4 regions of the Kitasatospora sp. NPDC004289 genome follow, and region 3 is predicted to be linked to each of the others. Evidence: riboswitches for the same ligand, from Rfam matches in the RefSeq annotation. Region 3 holds a riboswitch; each other region holds the start of a gene.
The links. A riboswitch is a leader RNA that binds a small molecule or an ion and turns the genes downstream of it on or off. The one in region 3 is predicted to bind cyclic di-AMP.
Positions count from the first base shown of each region.

Region 1: it holds a riboswitch for cyclic di-AMP, as region 3 does, so the genes downstream of both, ACWEPF_RS29105 (M23 family metallopeptidase) here and ACWEPF_RS29940 (transglycosylase family protein) in region 3, are expected to answer to the same signal.
Region 2: it holds a riboswitch for cyclic di-AMP, as region 3 does, so the genes downstream of both, ACWEPF_RS33400 (transglycosylase family protein) here and ACWEPF_RS29940 (transglycosylase family protein) in region 3, are expected to answer to the same signal.
Region 4: it holds a riboswitch for cyclic di-AMP, as region 3 does, so the genes downstream of both, ACWEPF_RS27575 (NlpC/P60 family protein) here and ACWEPF_RS29940 (transglycosylase family protein) in region 3, are expected to answer to the same signal.

Region 1 covers NZ_JBSGEL010000053.1:29,443-32,979, reverse strand. The annotation lists gene ACWEPF_RS29110 (hypothetical protein) at 23-898, shown strand; gene ACWEPF_RS29105 (M23 family metallopeptidase) at 958-1,803, opposite strand; cyclic di-AMP (ydaO/yuaA leader) riboswitch at 1,816-1,972, opposite strand; gene ACWEPF_RS29100 (YiaA/YiaB family inner membrane protein) at 2,185-2,475, shown strand; gene ACWEPF_RS29095 (tautomerase family protein) at 2,522-2,719, opposite strand; gene ACWEPF_RS29090 (alpha/beta fold hydrolase) at 2,811-3,537, shown strand, end outside.
Region 2 covers NZ_JBSGEL010000075.1:19,386-22,922, reverse strand. The annotation lists gene ACWEPF_RS33415 (MazG family protein) at 1-48, shown strand, start outside; gene ACWEPF_RS33410 (SDR family NAD(P)-dependent oxidoreductase) at 59-454, opposite strand; gene ACWEPF_RS33405 (cytochrome P450 family protein) at 615-1,862, shown strand; cyclic di-AMP (ydaO/yuaA leader) riboswitch at 2,088-2,240, shown strand; gene ACWEPF_RS33400 (transglycosylase family protein) at 2,246-3,004, shown strand; gene eno (phosphopyruvate hydratase) at 3,199-3,537, shown strand, end outside.
Region 3 covers NZ_JBSGEL010000057.1:19,522-23,058, reverse strand. The annotation lists gene ACWEPF_RS29945 (hypothetical protein) at 1-1,881, opposite strand, end outside; cyclic di-AMP (ydaO/yuaA leader) riboswitch at 2,073-2,273, shown strand; gene ACWEPF_RS29940 (transglycosylase family protein) at 2,260-3,411, shown strand; gene ACWEPF_RS29935 (hypothetical protein) at 3,478-3,537, shown strand, end outside.
Region 4 covers NZ_JBSGEL010000048.1:11,864-15,400, forward strand. The annotation lists gene ACWEPF_RS27565 (NYN domain-containing protein) at 1-59, shown strand, start outside; gene ACWEPF_RS27570 (NlpC/P60 family protein) at 255-1,286, shown strand; cyclic di-AMP (ydaO/yuaA leader) riboswitch at 1,659-1,820, shown strand; gene ACWEPF_RS27575 (NlpC/P60 family protein) at 1,882-2,937, shown strand; gene ACWEPF_RS27580 (C40 family peptidase) at 3,155-3,537, shown strand, end outside.

The DNA.
Region 1 (3,537 bases), on a different contig from region 3:
CGTCACCGGATACCGTACGAGGGTGAACCACGAGGACCTCCTGCTCAGCCCCCGTACCCGCGCCGGCGACCTGGTCGACTGGGCCGCCGAACAGGGCCGGCCGCCGGTGCCGGAGCCCGCGCTGCAGACCGTGCTCACCCTGCTGGAGCTGGGCGACGGCCGGATGCACGACGGCTTCCCCGAGCTGACCTCCGCGGTGCTGGAACAACTGCTGTACGAGCGGCTCTACCTGTACGTCCAGCCGGAGTCCGAGCCGGAGGCGTACGGCAGGGCGGTCGAGCTGCTGATCGACCATCAGCGGGCCACCAAGCGGCTGAACGCCAAGCGGCAGGAGAAGCTGCACGCGGAGGCCGAGTGGCAGGGCGAGCTGCTCTGCGGCCTGCTGCGCCAGCCGCACCTGGTGACCTGGCCGCGGCTGTACGCGCTGCTGCTGCGGGCGGACGGGGTGGACACGGCGGACGAGGGCGCGGTGCGGGCCTGGTTGGACGGGTTCCGCGAGCTGACGCCGGAGCAGCGGGCCGAGGCGTACGGGGCCCTGGCCGGGCTGGACGAGGTCGGCTCGGACGGCGGGTGGGGGCCGACCCGGGTGATCTCCGTCGGGATGGCGACGGACGGGGCGCGGATGCTGCTGGAGAACCGGCTGATGCAGCGCTCCTACCGGAACCTCGCGGGGCTGAACGCGCTCGGGCTGCCGATGCCCGAGGAACTCTCGGGGGACTTCGACGCGTTCGAGGCGGCGGTGGCCGAGGAGGCGCTGCGCCTGTGCGGCGAGTGGACGGTGCCGGGGCTGGCCGCCCTGCTGGTGCACGAGTACCCGGACCTGGCTCCGGAGCCGGGGCACGAGGAGATCGAGGCGTACCTGACGGCCCAGGGGTACGAGGAGCAGGAGCAGGACTGACCGGACCGGGGCTGACGGACCGGGCCCGCGGCCGGGGAGGCGGCGGGCCCGACGGGGTGTCAGGGGTTGAGGCCGTGGGCCTGGAGCCAGGTCAGCGGGTCGACCGGGGTGGCGCCGGCGGGGCGGACCTCGAGGTGGAGGTGGGGGCCGGTGACGTTGCCGGTGGCGCCGACCTTGCCGAGCACGGTGCCGGGGGCGACCTGGCCGGAGGCGACGGTGATCGAGGAGAGGTGGCAGTACCAGAGCTCGGTGCCGTCGGGCAGGGTCTGGATCACCCGGTAGCCGTACGCGCCGGACCAGCCGGCCGAACTGACGGTGCCTCCGGCGACGGCGACCACGGGGGTGCCGGTGGCGGCGGCGAAGTCCAGGCCGGTGTGCAGGTGGGACCAGTAGGAGCCGGACTGCCCGTAGTGCGCGGTGAGCTGGTACCCGCTGGTGGGGAGGGTGAAGTCGGCCGCCCGGGCCGCCTTCGCGGCGGCGGCCTCGGCGGCGGCGAGCTCCTCGGCCTGGGCGCTGCGCTTGGCCTCGGCCTCCTGCGCGGCGGCCAGCCGGGCCGTCTCCTCCGCGGTGGTGCGCTGGCCGTCGGCCTGCTGCTGGATGCGGGCGGCGAGGGCCAGCCCGGGGTCGGCGGAGAGCGGACGCTCCCCGTCGGTGCGGTCCGCGTCGGCCTGGTCGGCGGTGGCGACGGCGGGCGGGGCGGGAGCGGCGGCGGCCGGGACGGCGGTCGCGAGGCCGGTGGCGCCGAGCGAGGCGGCCATGGCGGTGACGCCGAGCAGCGGGCCGGAGGAGCGGGTCTGACGGGGCATCCGATGCCGGGCCGCCTCCTGCGGGAGGGGGTGGTCGAGCAGCTGGGTGGTGCCGTTGCCGTCGTGCCGGGGGTGTGCCTGGGTGTGCGTCGACGCCACGGAGGCGCGCTCCTTTCCTTCCTTCGCGCCTACCGGGTTAGCTGACGGGTTCGGAGCAGGAAGGTCTCCTACGGCCGGGTGGTGCCCGGCCGATTCACCCCAAGGAACGTGGTTCCCCGGCTCCCTGACCCTCCCGTGGGAGGGCCGTGGGATTAGGCGACGGCGCACGGTGCCGTTCGGGTACGGCGTTGCCGACCGCGCTGCGTTATCAAACGTTAATCCTAGGAGCCCATGATTCCAAGCGCCTTGAGTGGTGCAGTCCATCTCTTTCCGGCACACCGCGGGCCGGGGCCGCCGGGCCGGGTACTCAGCCCCCCGCACCGGCCGGGATTGAGCACCCGTACTCAGGTGCGGCGCAAGGGAGTTGGCCATCCTGGGAGCATGACCGCAGCCACCCAGCCCCGGACCACCAACGCCTACTACGCCCAGGCCGTGCTCTCCTTCGCGCTGGCCACCGCCGCCCTCGCCCTGGGTGTCCTGTACCTGCCGGTGAACGCCTGGATGCGGGCGTTCCTCGCGGTCGGCCTGCTCTGGGAGATCACCTCGGCATTCACCCTCGCGAAGGTGATCCGGGACCGCCAGGAGGAGGGGGAGATCACCACCCGGGTCGACCAGGCCCGGCTGGAGAAGCTCCTCGCCGAGCACGACCCGTTCCGGGTGGACGCGCCCTGACCTCCCCGGCCGGCCCCCCGACCGGACTCCCCCGCCTGACCGGCCGTCAGCCCTTGGCGCGCTTGGCCGCGAAGGTCTCGCCGCCCGAGGACCAGTTCTCGGCCGGGACCTCCTCGATCGCCACCCAGATGTTCTCCGGACTCACGCCGGTGATCCGGGCGTAGGTCGCGGTGAGCTCGCGGGCGATCTCCGCCCGCTGCTCCTCGCTCCGGCCGGACAGCTGCTTGACGTTGATGAACGGCATGACGCCCCTTCCGCATTCGGACTTCTCCGGTCCGCACGCTAGCACCGCCGTGCCCATTGACGGCTAAGGCTATTAGCCTTAGCTTTGAGGCATGACGACGCTGACGCACCCCGAGACCCGGTACCTCGACCTCCCCGGCGGCCGGCTGGCCTACGACGACACCCCGGGCACCGGCCTGCCGGTGGTCCTGCTCCCCGGCATGCTCGACTCCCGCACGGTCTACCGGTACCTGCGCCCGCTGCTGGCCGCGGCCGGCCACCGGGTGATCACCCTCGACCTGCGCGGCTTCGGCGAGTCCTCGGTCGACTGGGACGACTACTCCCCCGCCGCCCTGGCCGGCGACGTGCTGGCCCTGCTCGACCACCTCGGCGTCGAGCGCGCCGCGCTGGCCGGGAACTCCTACACCGGCGCCACCGTGGTCAGGGCCGCCGCCGACGCCCCGGAGCGGATCGCCGGGATCGCCCTGATCGACGCCTTCGTGGAGAACCTGCCGCCGACGGCCGCCCAGCGCGCCCTGCTCAAGGCCTTGGGCCTGGCCCTGGTGCACGTCCCCGCCTTCTGGGGCCTCTACCTGGACAAGGCCTACCCGGGCGCCAAGCCCGCCGACTTCGCCGCGTACAAGGCGGCCTCGGTCGCCGCCCTGCGCACCCCCGGCCGCAAGAAGGCCACCCGGGGCTACGTCACCGGCGACTCCTCCCCCGTGGGCTGGACGGCGGGGGTCCGCTGCCCCGCACTCGTCCTGATGGGCGGCCAGGACCCGGACTTCCCGGACCCGGAGGCGGTGGCCGACCGCCAGACGGCGGCCCTGACGGCCCGTA
Region 2 (3,537 bases), on a different contig from region 3:
CGCGCCACCACCCGCGCCTACCGGGACGAGGTCCGGGCGGCGGAGTGAGCGGAAGGGCTCAGGCGGCGACGGCGGGGGCGAGGACCTCGCCGATCGCCTCGCCGACCTGGGCCATCAGCTCGGCCAGCGGGCCGAGGGTGGCGGGGAGTTCGGCGATCGGGAGGATGCGCTCGGCGTCGGGGCCGCAGACGCAGAACAGGTCGATCGGGCCCAGGTGCTTGACCGCGGTGGAGACCAGGGCGGCCACGTCGGAGGGCTGCCGGACGTCGGCGCCCACCCCGACCACCGGGCAGCCCGGACGGTCCAGTTCGGTGGCCAGGTCCTCCGCCACGCCGGCCCGCTGATCGGCGATCAGCATCCCGGCCGCGCCGGCGGCGGCGAACCGCCGGGCCAGCCCGGCACCCGAACCGCCGTCCAGTACCGCGATGACCACCACTGCCCCGGTTACTCGCATGGGACTGCTCCTCCTTGAGCCGCGCCCGGCGGGACGCGCCGCACCGGCGTCCCTCCAAGTCCGTATCGGAGGATCGTAAGCACGCTCCGATCCTCCGCAAGAGCAATTACCCCCCAGGTGACCAGGCTCACTCGTACTTCGGCGGGTTACCGTTCACACCATGCCGGACAGCCCCGCCCCGACCCAGCCCGCCCTCTTCACCTGGGAGTTCGCCGCCGACCCGTACCCCGCGTACGCCTGGCTGCGCGAGCACGCCCCGGTGCACCGCACCACGCTGCCCAGCGGGGTGGACGCCTGGCTGGTCACCCGGTACGCGGACGCCCGGCAGGCGCTGGCCGACGCCCGGCTCTCCAAGAACCCGGCGCACCACAGCGAGCAGGCCCACCGCACCGGCCGGGTCGGCATCCCGGGGGAGCGGCAGGCCGACCTGATGACCCATCTGCTGAACATCGACCCGCCGGACCACACCCGGCTGCGCCGGCTGGTGTCCAAGGCCTTCACCCCGCGCCGGGTGGCCGAGTTCCAGCCCCGGGTGCAGGAGCTGACCGACCGCCTGGTCGACGGCTTCGCGGCCCGCGGCGAGGCCGACCTGATCCACGAGTTCGCCTTCCCGCTGCCCATCTACGCGATCTGCGACCTGCTCGGCGTGCCGCCGGAGGACCAGGACGACCTGCGGGACTGGGCCGGGGCGATGATCCGTCACCACGGCGGCCAACGCGGCGGAGTGGGGCGGGCGGTGAAGAAGATCCGCGCCTACCTGCTGGAGCTGATCCACCGCAAGCGGGCCGACCTCGGCGACGACCTGATCTCCGGCCTGATCCGGGCCAGCGACCACGGTGAGCACCTGACGGAGAACGAGGCCGCCGCGATGGCCTTCATCCTGCTGTTCGCCGGCTTCGAGACCACCATCAACCTGATCGGCAACGGCACCTACGCACTGCTGCGCAACCCGGAGCAGCGGGAGCTGCTGCAGGCGTCGCTGCGCCGGGGCGAGAGCGCGCTGCTGGAGACGGCGGTGGAGGAACTGCTGCGCTACGACGGCCCGGTGGAGCTGGCCACCTGGCGGTTCGCCACCAGCCCGCTGACCATCGGCGGGGTGGACATCCCGGTCGGCGACCCGGTGCTGGTGGTGCTGGCGGCGGCCGACCGCGACCCGGCCCGGTTCGCGGCGGAGAACACCCTCGACCTCGCGCGCAAGGACAATCCGCACCTGGGTTTCGGCCACGGCATCCACTACTGCATCGGCGCCCCGCTGGCCCGGATGGAGGGACAGCTCGCGCTCGCCGCCCTGCTGACCCGGCTGCCCGACCTGCAACTCGCCGCCGAGCCCGCTGACCTGCGCTGGCGCGGCGGTCTGATCATGCGCGGGCTGCGGGAGTTGCCGGTCCGCTTCACCCCGGAAGGCTGAACACCCGCTATCTGACGGCGTGTCGGTCATATCTGATCGACCGTGATCTGAATACACATCAATCCGGCCACAGGGGTACGGTTTGTGGACGACCCACCGCGCAGCGTGATTTCGGTGTGATGTGTTCGACATGAGCTTGTGATCGATCAGCTGATCTGCTTACCCTCCCTGCAGTCCGCAGCTGCGGACCCCGCGCGCGGAACGCCGAATCCTGCCCGCCGCGCTACCGGGACACCGACCAGACCCTTGGGCAGGGGCGGGGGACCCACACGTACGTCGCCGTCCCCCCACGGCTTGGGGTGAAGCCGCCTCACGGCGGCCGGGCCACCTCCCGGTCCGAACCCGACAGCTCACCTCGCAGGCGTGCGGAGAGGGACTTCTTCATGCTGTTTTCTGGTTCGGGCCGTCACCGTCGTCGTACCCAGGCCGAGAAGGCGATCGCCGTCGCGGGCGTCGCGGGCGTCGGCCTCGCCCTTCCGCTGATGGCCGCCACCGGCGCCCAGGCCGCGCCCGTCTCGACCTGGGACAAGGTCGCCCAGTGCGAGAGCGGCGGCAACTGGTCGATCAACACCGGCAACGGCTTCTACGGCGGCCTGCAGTTCACCTCCAGCACCTGGGCCGGCTTCGGCGGCAAGGCCTACGCGCCGCAGGCCAACCAGGCCACCAAGGGCCAGCAGATCGCGGTCGCCGAGAAGGTGCTCGCCTCCCAGGGCCCCGGCGCCTGGCCGGTCTGCTCCGTGAAGGCGGGTCTGACCAAGGGCGGCGCCGCCGCCCAGGTCGACACCAACTCCGAGGCCAAGGCCTCCCGTTCGGAGACCCGCACGACTGCGCCGAAGGCGGAGACCCCGAAGGCCGCCCCCAAGACGGAGACCAAGAAGGCCGCGCCCAAGGCCGCCGAGACCACCAAGCCGGCGCCCAAGGTCGAGACCCCGAAGGCCGCCGCGCCGACGGTGAACGCCCCGAAGCACGCCGCGCCGAAGGCCCCGGCCACCGGCAACTACACCGTCAAGTCCGGTGACACCCTGTCCGGCATCGCCGCCGCCAAGGGCCAGGACTGGCACCAGGTCTACCAGGCCAACAAGTCGGTCGTGGGTGGCAACCCCGACCTGATCTACCCCGGCCAGGTCCTCCAGCTGGGCTGATCCGACGCACCGTCATCACGGAGGGGCCGCACCGTTCGACGGTGCGGCCCCTCCGTGCCCGTCCCGGGTGAACTACCGGTGGGTAGGAAGGCCACGAGGTGAGACGGGACCAAGGTCAGCGTGGTCCCGGGGCCCGGTGCGGTTAGGCTCTGGTCGTAACGACTACACATCCCGCTTCCGCAAGGAGATGCCTCGTGCCGTCCATCGATGTCGTCGTAGCCCGCGAGATCCTCGACTCCCGTGGCAACCCCACGGTCGAGGTCGAGGTCGGTCTGGACGACGGCAGCACCGGCCGTGCCGCCGTCCCGTCGGGTGCCTCCACCGGCGCCTTCGAGGCGCTTGAGCTCCGCGACGGTGACAAGAACCGCTACTTCGGCAAGGGCGTCGAGAAGGCCGTCCTGGCCGTCATCGAGCAGATCGGCCCGGAGCTCGTCGGCTACGACGCCACCGAGCAGCGCCTGATCGACCAGGCCATGCTCGACCTGGACGCCACCCCGGACAAGTCCTCGCTCGGCGCCAACGCCATCCTGGGC
Region 3 (3,537 bases):
GTCCTCCGGCGCCCCGCCGTCCACCGCGCGCAGCGCGACCCCGGCCTTCCGGTATCCCCTCAACGTGCTGCGCGTCACCTGGACGGTCTCGCCGGGGAGTTGGTGGAGCGCGGTGGAGACGGCGTAGTCCGACTGCCCGGCCGCGTCGATCAGCAGGCCGTCGAAGACGGTGCCCTTGTCCCGGCCGAGCGCGTGGATCGCCACTCCGCCGGCCGCGTTGCCGTACAGGACGGTTCCGTTGTAGTCGAAGTCGTTCAGGTAGGCGCCGTGCTCGATGCCCCAGCCGCCGTTGTGGTAGGCCACGAACTGGCCGACGGTGTGGTGGAATTCGGCGTTCAGCCAGACGAAGATGCCGTTCTCCAGGTTGTTGTGGGCCAGGCAGCGCTCGAAGGTCCACACCCCTTCGCTGGTCTCCGGCCACTCGTAGCCGGAGGCGCCGTTGGCGCCCTGGACGCCGACCGCCACGCAGTCCCGCGCCACCCCGCCCTTGCCCGCGCCGAGGCTGAAGCCCGTCAGCCGGTAGCCGCGCGGGTTGGGGTCGAACTGGGTGCGGGAGGCCACGCAGGCGTCGTAGGTGATGTCGTGCGAGGGCCCCTGGGGGGTGCGGGTGTCCAGCGGACCGTCCCACCAGTAGGCGTCCTCCCAGGTCTGGTGGGCGATGCAGGAGCGGAAGGTGATGCCGTGGCAGTTGTGCGGCACGAAGGCGTGGCTGCCGGTGTCGCGCACCACCACGCCCTCCACCACGGTGCCCCGGGTGGTGTCGCCGAGCATGTGGAAGTGCAGCCCGTACCGGCCGAGCACCGGCTCGGTGACGGGCTTGCCGGCCCACTTCTCCTTGCCGGCCGACCTCGGGCCCATCCAGCGCAGCGCGGCGTAGCGGACGTCGGCCCGCTGGTTGCTGGTGATGTGGACGTGGGCCCGGCCCTTCTCGGTGCCCTCGACCCGGACGTTGCGGGTCAGGTTGAGCACCTCGGCGCCGACGCTCACCCCGCCGCCGGTGGTGACCTTGGGGTGGGCGTACTTGAGCGGGCCGTCCAGGCTGACGGTGGATCCGTTGACGGCGGTGACGGTGCGGTGGTCGTAGCGCTCGGAGAAGCCCTCGGCGTCGGGCGTCCCGGTCGGGGTGACGGCGAGCTCGTCGCCGACCTGCCAGCCGGCCGGGGCGGCGGCCAGCCGGATGCTGGTGTCGCCGGCCTTCAGCGGGCCGGCCGCACGGACCCAGGCGGTGCGCTGGGCGCCCGCCAGGCGGAGCCGGCCGGAGCCGGTGACCCAGAGGCCGGTGTCGCTCTCCACCAGGGCCATCCCGCCGCCCTGGAAGCGTCCCTCGTCGACCGCGGGGAAGCGGACGGCGTGGACGGTGGCGGCGTTCGACGGGGCGAGGGTGAGCGCGCCGCGGACCTCGACGTTGCCGTGCGAGGTGAGCGAAACCGGACGATCCGGGGCAAAGGTGAGCGAACCTGACGGTTCGACCAGGAGCGAACCCACCGTCACGTCGCCGTCCAGCAGCACGTGGTCGGTGATCCGCACCGCCGCGCCGGGGCGGGGCGCGGCGCCGCCGCTCCAGCCGGCCGGGTCGGACCAGCTCCGCGGCCGCACCGTCTCGGAGGGCGAGGGGGAGGCCGACTCGGTGGCCGAGGCGGAGGCGGACGGGGTGTCAGAGGCACTCGGAGAGGCACCGTGCGAGTGCGAAGCTTCCGTCGGTGGCGGTGGCTTCGCCGCCGAGGGGGCGTCAGGACCGCTGCCGCTGCGCCGCACCACCTCCTCCACCCCGACCGCCGCCAGGGCGGTGCCGATCGCCAGGCCGATGAGGAGCTTCCGGCGACTGACCTTTGCCGATCCGTTGTCCGCCGGGCCCGGCTGGGGCCCTCTCGCGTGCCGCATGACCCGAAGCATAGGCAAATCCCTTTGCTCGCAAGGAATTTGAACAGAATCGATCGGAATCGACATCCGGATCGACAGCTTCCGGTTCATGAAGAGTCGGTAAAGAAACCATGATCAGCATCACAGGGGTTTGCGGTTTCAACTTAACTCTGCCTAACGTGACGCCCTGTTCGTGACCACACGGACCCAGCCCCTCCGGAACGCCGAATCCTGCCGCCGGACGGGTCGGCAGCTCATCAGCACCGCGGCAGGGGCGGGGGAACCACAGGTAAGTCGCCTGGTTTTGGTCATGTATGACCGATTTCAGGCTTGGGGTGAAGCCGCGCTCAGGCACGGCCGGGCAACTCCAGCCCGAATCCGACAGCTCACCTCGCAGGCGTGGGAGAGGAACGCGTCTTCGTGCTGTCCAGCACCACTTCCAAGCGTGCCCGCCGACTCATCGCCGCCACCGGCGTCGTGGGCATCGGCCTCACCATCCCGACCCTCACCGCCGGCACCGCCTCGGCCGCCCCCGTCTCCGTGTGGGACAAGGTCGCCGCGTGCGAGTCCACCAACGACTGGTCGATCAACACCGGCAACGGCTTCTACGGCGGCCTGCAGTTCACCTCCAGCACCTGGGCCGAGTTCGGCGGCAAGCAGTACGCGCCGCAGGCCAACCAGGCCACCAAGGCGCAGCAGATCGCGGTCGCCGAGAAGGTGCTCGCCTCCCAGGGCCCCGGCGCCTGGCCGGTCTGCTCCGTCAAGGCGGGCCTGACCAAGGGCGGCGCCGCCGCCCAGGTCGACACCTCCTCGACCACCACCGCGGCCCCGAAGGCGGAGGCCCCCAAGGCCGCCGAGCAGCCCGCCGCCCAGCCGGCCGCGCAGCCCGCCGCCGCCAAGAGCTACACCGTGGTGGCCGGTGACTGGCTCTCCACCATCGCCCAGCAGCAGAACGTCGAGGGCGGCTGGGAGAAGCTCTACGAGCTGAACAAGGCTCAGCTCACCGAGGGCCCGGACATGATCTACCCGGGCCAGCAGCTGGTCCTGGGCAACGTCGCCCAGGCCGCCCCGGCTCCGGCTCCGGCCCCCAAGTCGACCGCCCCGCAGTCGGGTTCGGCCTCCACCGGCACCACCACCAAGGCGAAGAAGTCCGCCGCCGCAGCCGCCGAGCAGACCGCGACCGTCGCGACCGGCTCCAAGGCCGCCGCGATCAACTTCGCGCTCTCCAAGGTCGGCCAGGCCTACGTCTACGGCGGCAGCAGCAACGGCGGCTGGGACTGCTCCGGCCTGACCCAGGCGGCCTTCCGCCAGGCCGGGATCTCCCTGCCGCGGGTGGCCAACGACCAGGCGGACGCCGCCACCCGGGTCTCGCTGGACAACCTCCAGGCGGGCGACCTGCTGTTCTGGTCCAACAACGGCGCCAACTCCGGCGTCTACCACGTCGCCATCTACCTGGGCGGCGGCAAGTACGTCGAGGCGGCCAACCCCCGCGCCGGCGTGAAGACCGAGACCATCGCCAACTGGGCCCCCGACTTCGCGGGCCGCGTCTGACGACGGCATGAAGCCGTGCCCCCGGAGACCTGGTCGGCTCCGGGGGCACGGCCGTATCCTGCCGCCATGGCCAAGGTCAACGTCTCCCTGGAAGCCGACTTCGCGATCGAGCTGATGCTCCTCGCC
Region 4 (3,537 bases), on a different contig from region 3:
AGGCGGGTGCGCGCCCGGTCTCCTCGATGCTGCTGCTCCGGCGGCTGTCCAGGCCGTGAACTCTTCTGATGTCCGGTCAGGGGAGCGTGGCGCGTTTGTGTCCGTCTCGTGAAAGCCGCTGTGCGTAGGGAAGTTCGTCCCGGTAGGGGAGTGGCGCGACGGCTCCTGACTCACTAGGGTCAGGCGTCAAACCTATTTTCTGGACTATCGCTCGAACGGGTGGGCGTCCAGGAGTGCTGAAGGAGTTCGTCACCTTGGCTTCCCACCGCCGTCCCAAGCAGCCGAGCCGCGCACGGGTCATCGTGCTCACCGCCGCCGCTGCGACCGCGGTCGCCGTCTCCGCCCAGTCCGGTGCCTACGCGGCCCCCGCGAAGCCGACCAAGGACGAGGTCAAGGCCCAGGTCGACAAGCTCTACGAAGAGGGCGAGCAGGCCGCCGAGCGCTACAACGGCGCCAAGGAGCGGGCCGACCAGCTGCGCAAGCAGGCCGACCAGCTGCAGGACCAGGTGGCCCGCGGCCAGGAGCAGATGACGCAGCTCCAGACCGGCCTGGCCGCCGTGGCGGCGGACGAGTACCGCAACGGCGGGGTCGACCCGTCGGTGGCGCTGATGCTCGCCTCCGACCCGGACGGCTACCTGAGCAAGGCCTCCAGCGCCGACCAGGTCAACCAGACCCAGGCGCAGACCCTGCGCTCGCTCCAGGACCAGCAGCGCCGGCTGGACCAGCAGAAGGCCGAGGCCGCCTCGGTGCTGGCCGAGCTGGACCGCAACACCAAGGCCCTGAACGACTCCAAGAACGAGGTCCAGCGCAAGCTGCAGGAGGCCAAGAACCTCCTCAACCAGCTGAGCGCCGCCGACCGCGCCGCCATCACCAGCGGCGACCGCTCCTCCCGCAGCGCCACCCGGATCGACCCGAGCACCCTGCCGCCGGCCGCCGGCTACGCGGGCGTCGCGATGAACGCCGCGCTCAGCAAGCAGGGCCGCGCGTACGTCTGGGGCGCCACCGGCCCGAACAACTTCGACTGCTCCGGCCTGATGGTCTGGGCCTACGCGCAGGCCGGCGTCTCGCTGCCGCGCACCTCGCAGTCGCAGGCCAGCGTCGGCACCAACGTGGGCAACGACGTGGCCAACGCCCAGCCGGGCGACCTGATCATCTATCACAGCGACGCGCACCACGTCGGCATGTACATCGGCAACGGCATGATGGTGCACGCGCCGCGCACCGGTGACGTGGTCAAGGTGGCCCCCGCCAACGTGATGCCGATCAAGACCATCCGCCGCGTCTGACGGCCGGTCAGCCGAGCACGGCATAACGGACAACTGGTGTGAGCCGGGGCAACTGACGCCCCGTGACACGCCCGGGCCCGCCGGAATCCCGCTGTGATGTGGGACACCTCCGGCGGGCCCTCCGTCGTCTCCGGAGGGCGAAATCTCAGCTCACCGTGCATTCGTGATCACGGTCGGTCGCAATCACAAATGCACTTGGACTTTCTTCCGTCTTTTTTCTTACAAGGATTTGAACCGATCACGGTTGGGTTACTAGGGTCATTGTCGAACCACCGCACTGTCGATCGTCCAGCCTGGGCGGCGGCGGTGGTTACCGCCGAGTTCGAGACGCAGCGGGGCAGGGAGAGTTGACTGCCCGACAGGGGACCCCCGAGGGGGTGGCTGCCGATCGGAGCCGGGGAACCACGTTCCTCGGGGTGAATCGGCGTCAGGCCGGCCGGGCCGTCGCGAGACGGTGCGGGGGTGAGACGTCGTAGGGCTACCTTCCAGCCCGAACCCGTCAGCTCACCCGGTAGGCGGACGTAGGAAGAAGGAGTCCGCCTTCGTGGCGTCCCATCGTCGTCCCAAGCCTGCCAGTCGTACCCGCGTCTCGATCATGACGGCCGCCGCGGCCGCCGCCGTGGTCCTCTCCAGCCAGACCGGAGCGCACGCCGACCCGCAGCCCTCCAAGGACGAGGTCAAGAGCCAGATCGACCAGCTCAACGAGCAGGCCGAGGTCACGACCGAGCAGTTCAACGCGAACACCGAGAAGCAGCAGGCCCTGCAGACCCAGGTCGGCCACCTCCAGGACGAGGTGGCGCGCGGTCAGGAGCAGGTGAACGCCCTCCAGGCCAGCCTCGGTGAGATCGCCGCCGAGCAGTACCGCAGCGGTGGGATATCCCCGACCGTCCAGCTGATGCTCTCCAGCAGCCCGGACGCCTTCCTCGGCCAGGCCGGTGCGATCAACCAGGTCGGCGTCTCGCAGGCCGACGCGCTGAAGCAGCTGAAGACCGAGCAGGACAAGCTCGACCAGCAGAAGGCCGAGACCCAGGGCAAGCTGGCCGACCTGGAGAAGACCAGCCAGCAGCTGAAGGCCCAGAAGGAGGACGTCCAGGGCAAGTTGGCGAAGGCCCAGGCCCTGTACGACTCGCTGGACGCGGCCGAGAAGCAGAAGATCCGCGAGGCCGAGCAGAAGGCCGCCGCCGAGGCGAGCGCCAAGGCCGCCGCGGCGAAGTCCGCGGCCAAGCCGCAGTCCTCCGGCGGTGACGAGCGCGCCTCCCGTTCGGAGAGCCGCACCGACCTGAGCTCCCTCCCGGCCGGCTCCTTCGCCGCGACCGTGGTCGCCGCCGCCGAGGCGCAGATCGGCAAGCCCTACGGCTGGGGCGACACCGGCCCGGACTCCTTCGACTGCTCCGGCCTGATGGTCTGGTCGTTCAAGAAGGCCGGGATCTCGCTGCCGCGCACCTCGCAGTCGCAGGCCGGCGCCGGCACCAACATCGGCACCAACATCGCCGACGCCAAGCCCGGCGACCTGATCATCTACTACGGCGACCGGCACCACGTCGGCCTGTACGTCGGCGGCGGCCAGATCGTGCACGCCCCGCGCACCGGCACCCTGGTCCGGCACGAGTCCGCCACGGTGATGCCGATCAACGCGATCGTCCGGGTCTGACCCACCCGAACGTCCTACAGCCCGCAGGCCCGGCCCCGTGCCGGGCCTGCGGCGTTTCCCGACGGTGGATCAGCTGTCCGATTAGTGGTCAAATATTCGGCCCTGTAGGGGTTTGGACTAGATCGCCGCGACTCGCTAACGTCTGCCCCCGGACCTCCGTCAGGACGCCCGCCCACCTGGTCGGCGGCGGTGGCCCGGCCGCACAGGAGCCGCCGCCGTGTCTCGTTCCCCCCTGCCGGCCGCCCGCCGGCTGACCCGCGCGCTGGTGCTCACCGCCGCCGCCACCACGGTGCTCGGCGTGGCGGCGGCCGGGGGCGCGGCCGCCGCGCCCGGCGCCCCGGCCGAGCCGACCTCGCGCAAGGACGTCAAGGCCCAGGTCGACCAGATCTACGAGGAGGCCGAGCAGGCCTCCGAGCGCGCCAACGCCGCCCAGGAGCAGCAGCGCGTCCTGCAGGCCGAGACCGGCACCCTCCAGGACCAGGTGGCCGCCGCCCAGGAGGAGCTCAACCGGCTGCGCTCCGACCTCGGTTCGGTGGCCGCCGCCCAGTACCGGGCCGGCGGCATCGACCCGGCCGTGCAGCTGATGCTGGACTCCGACCC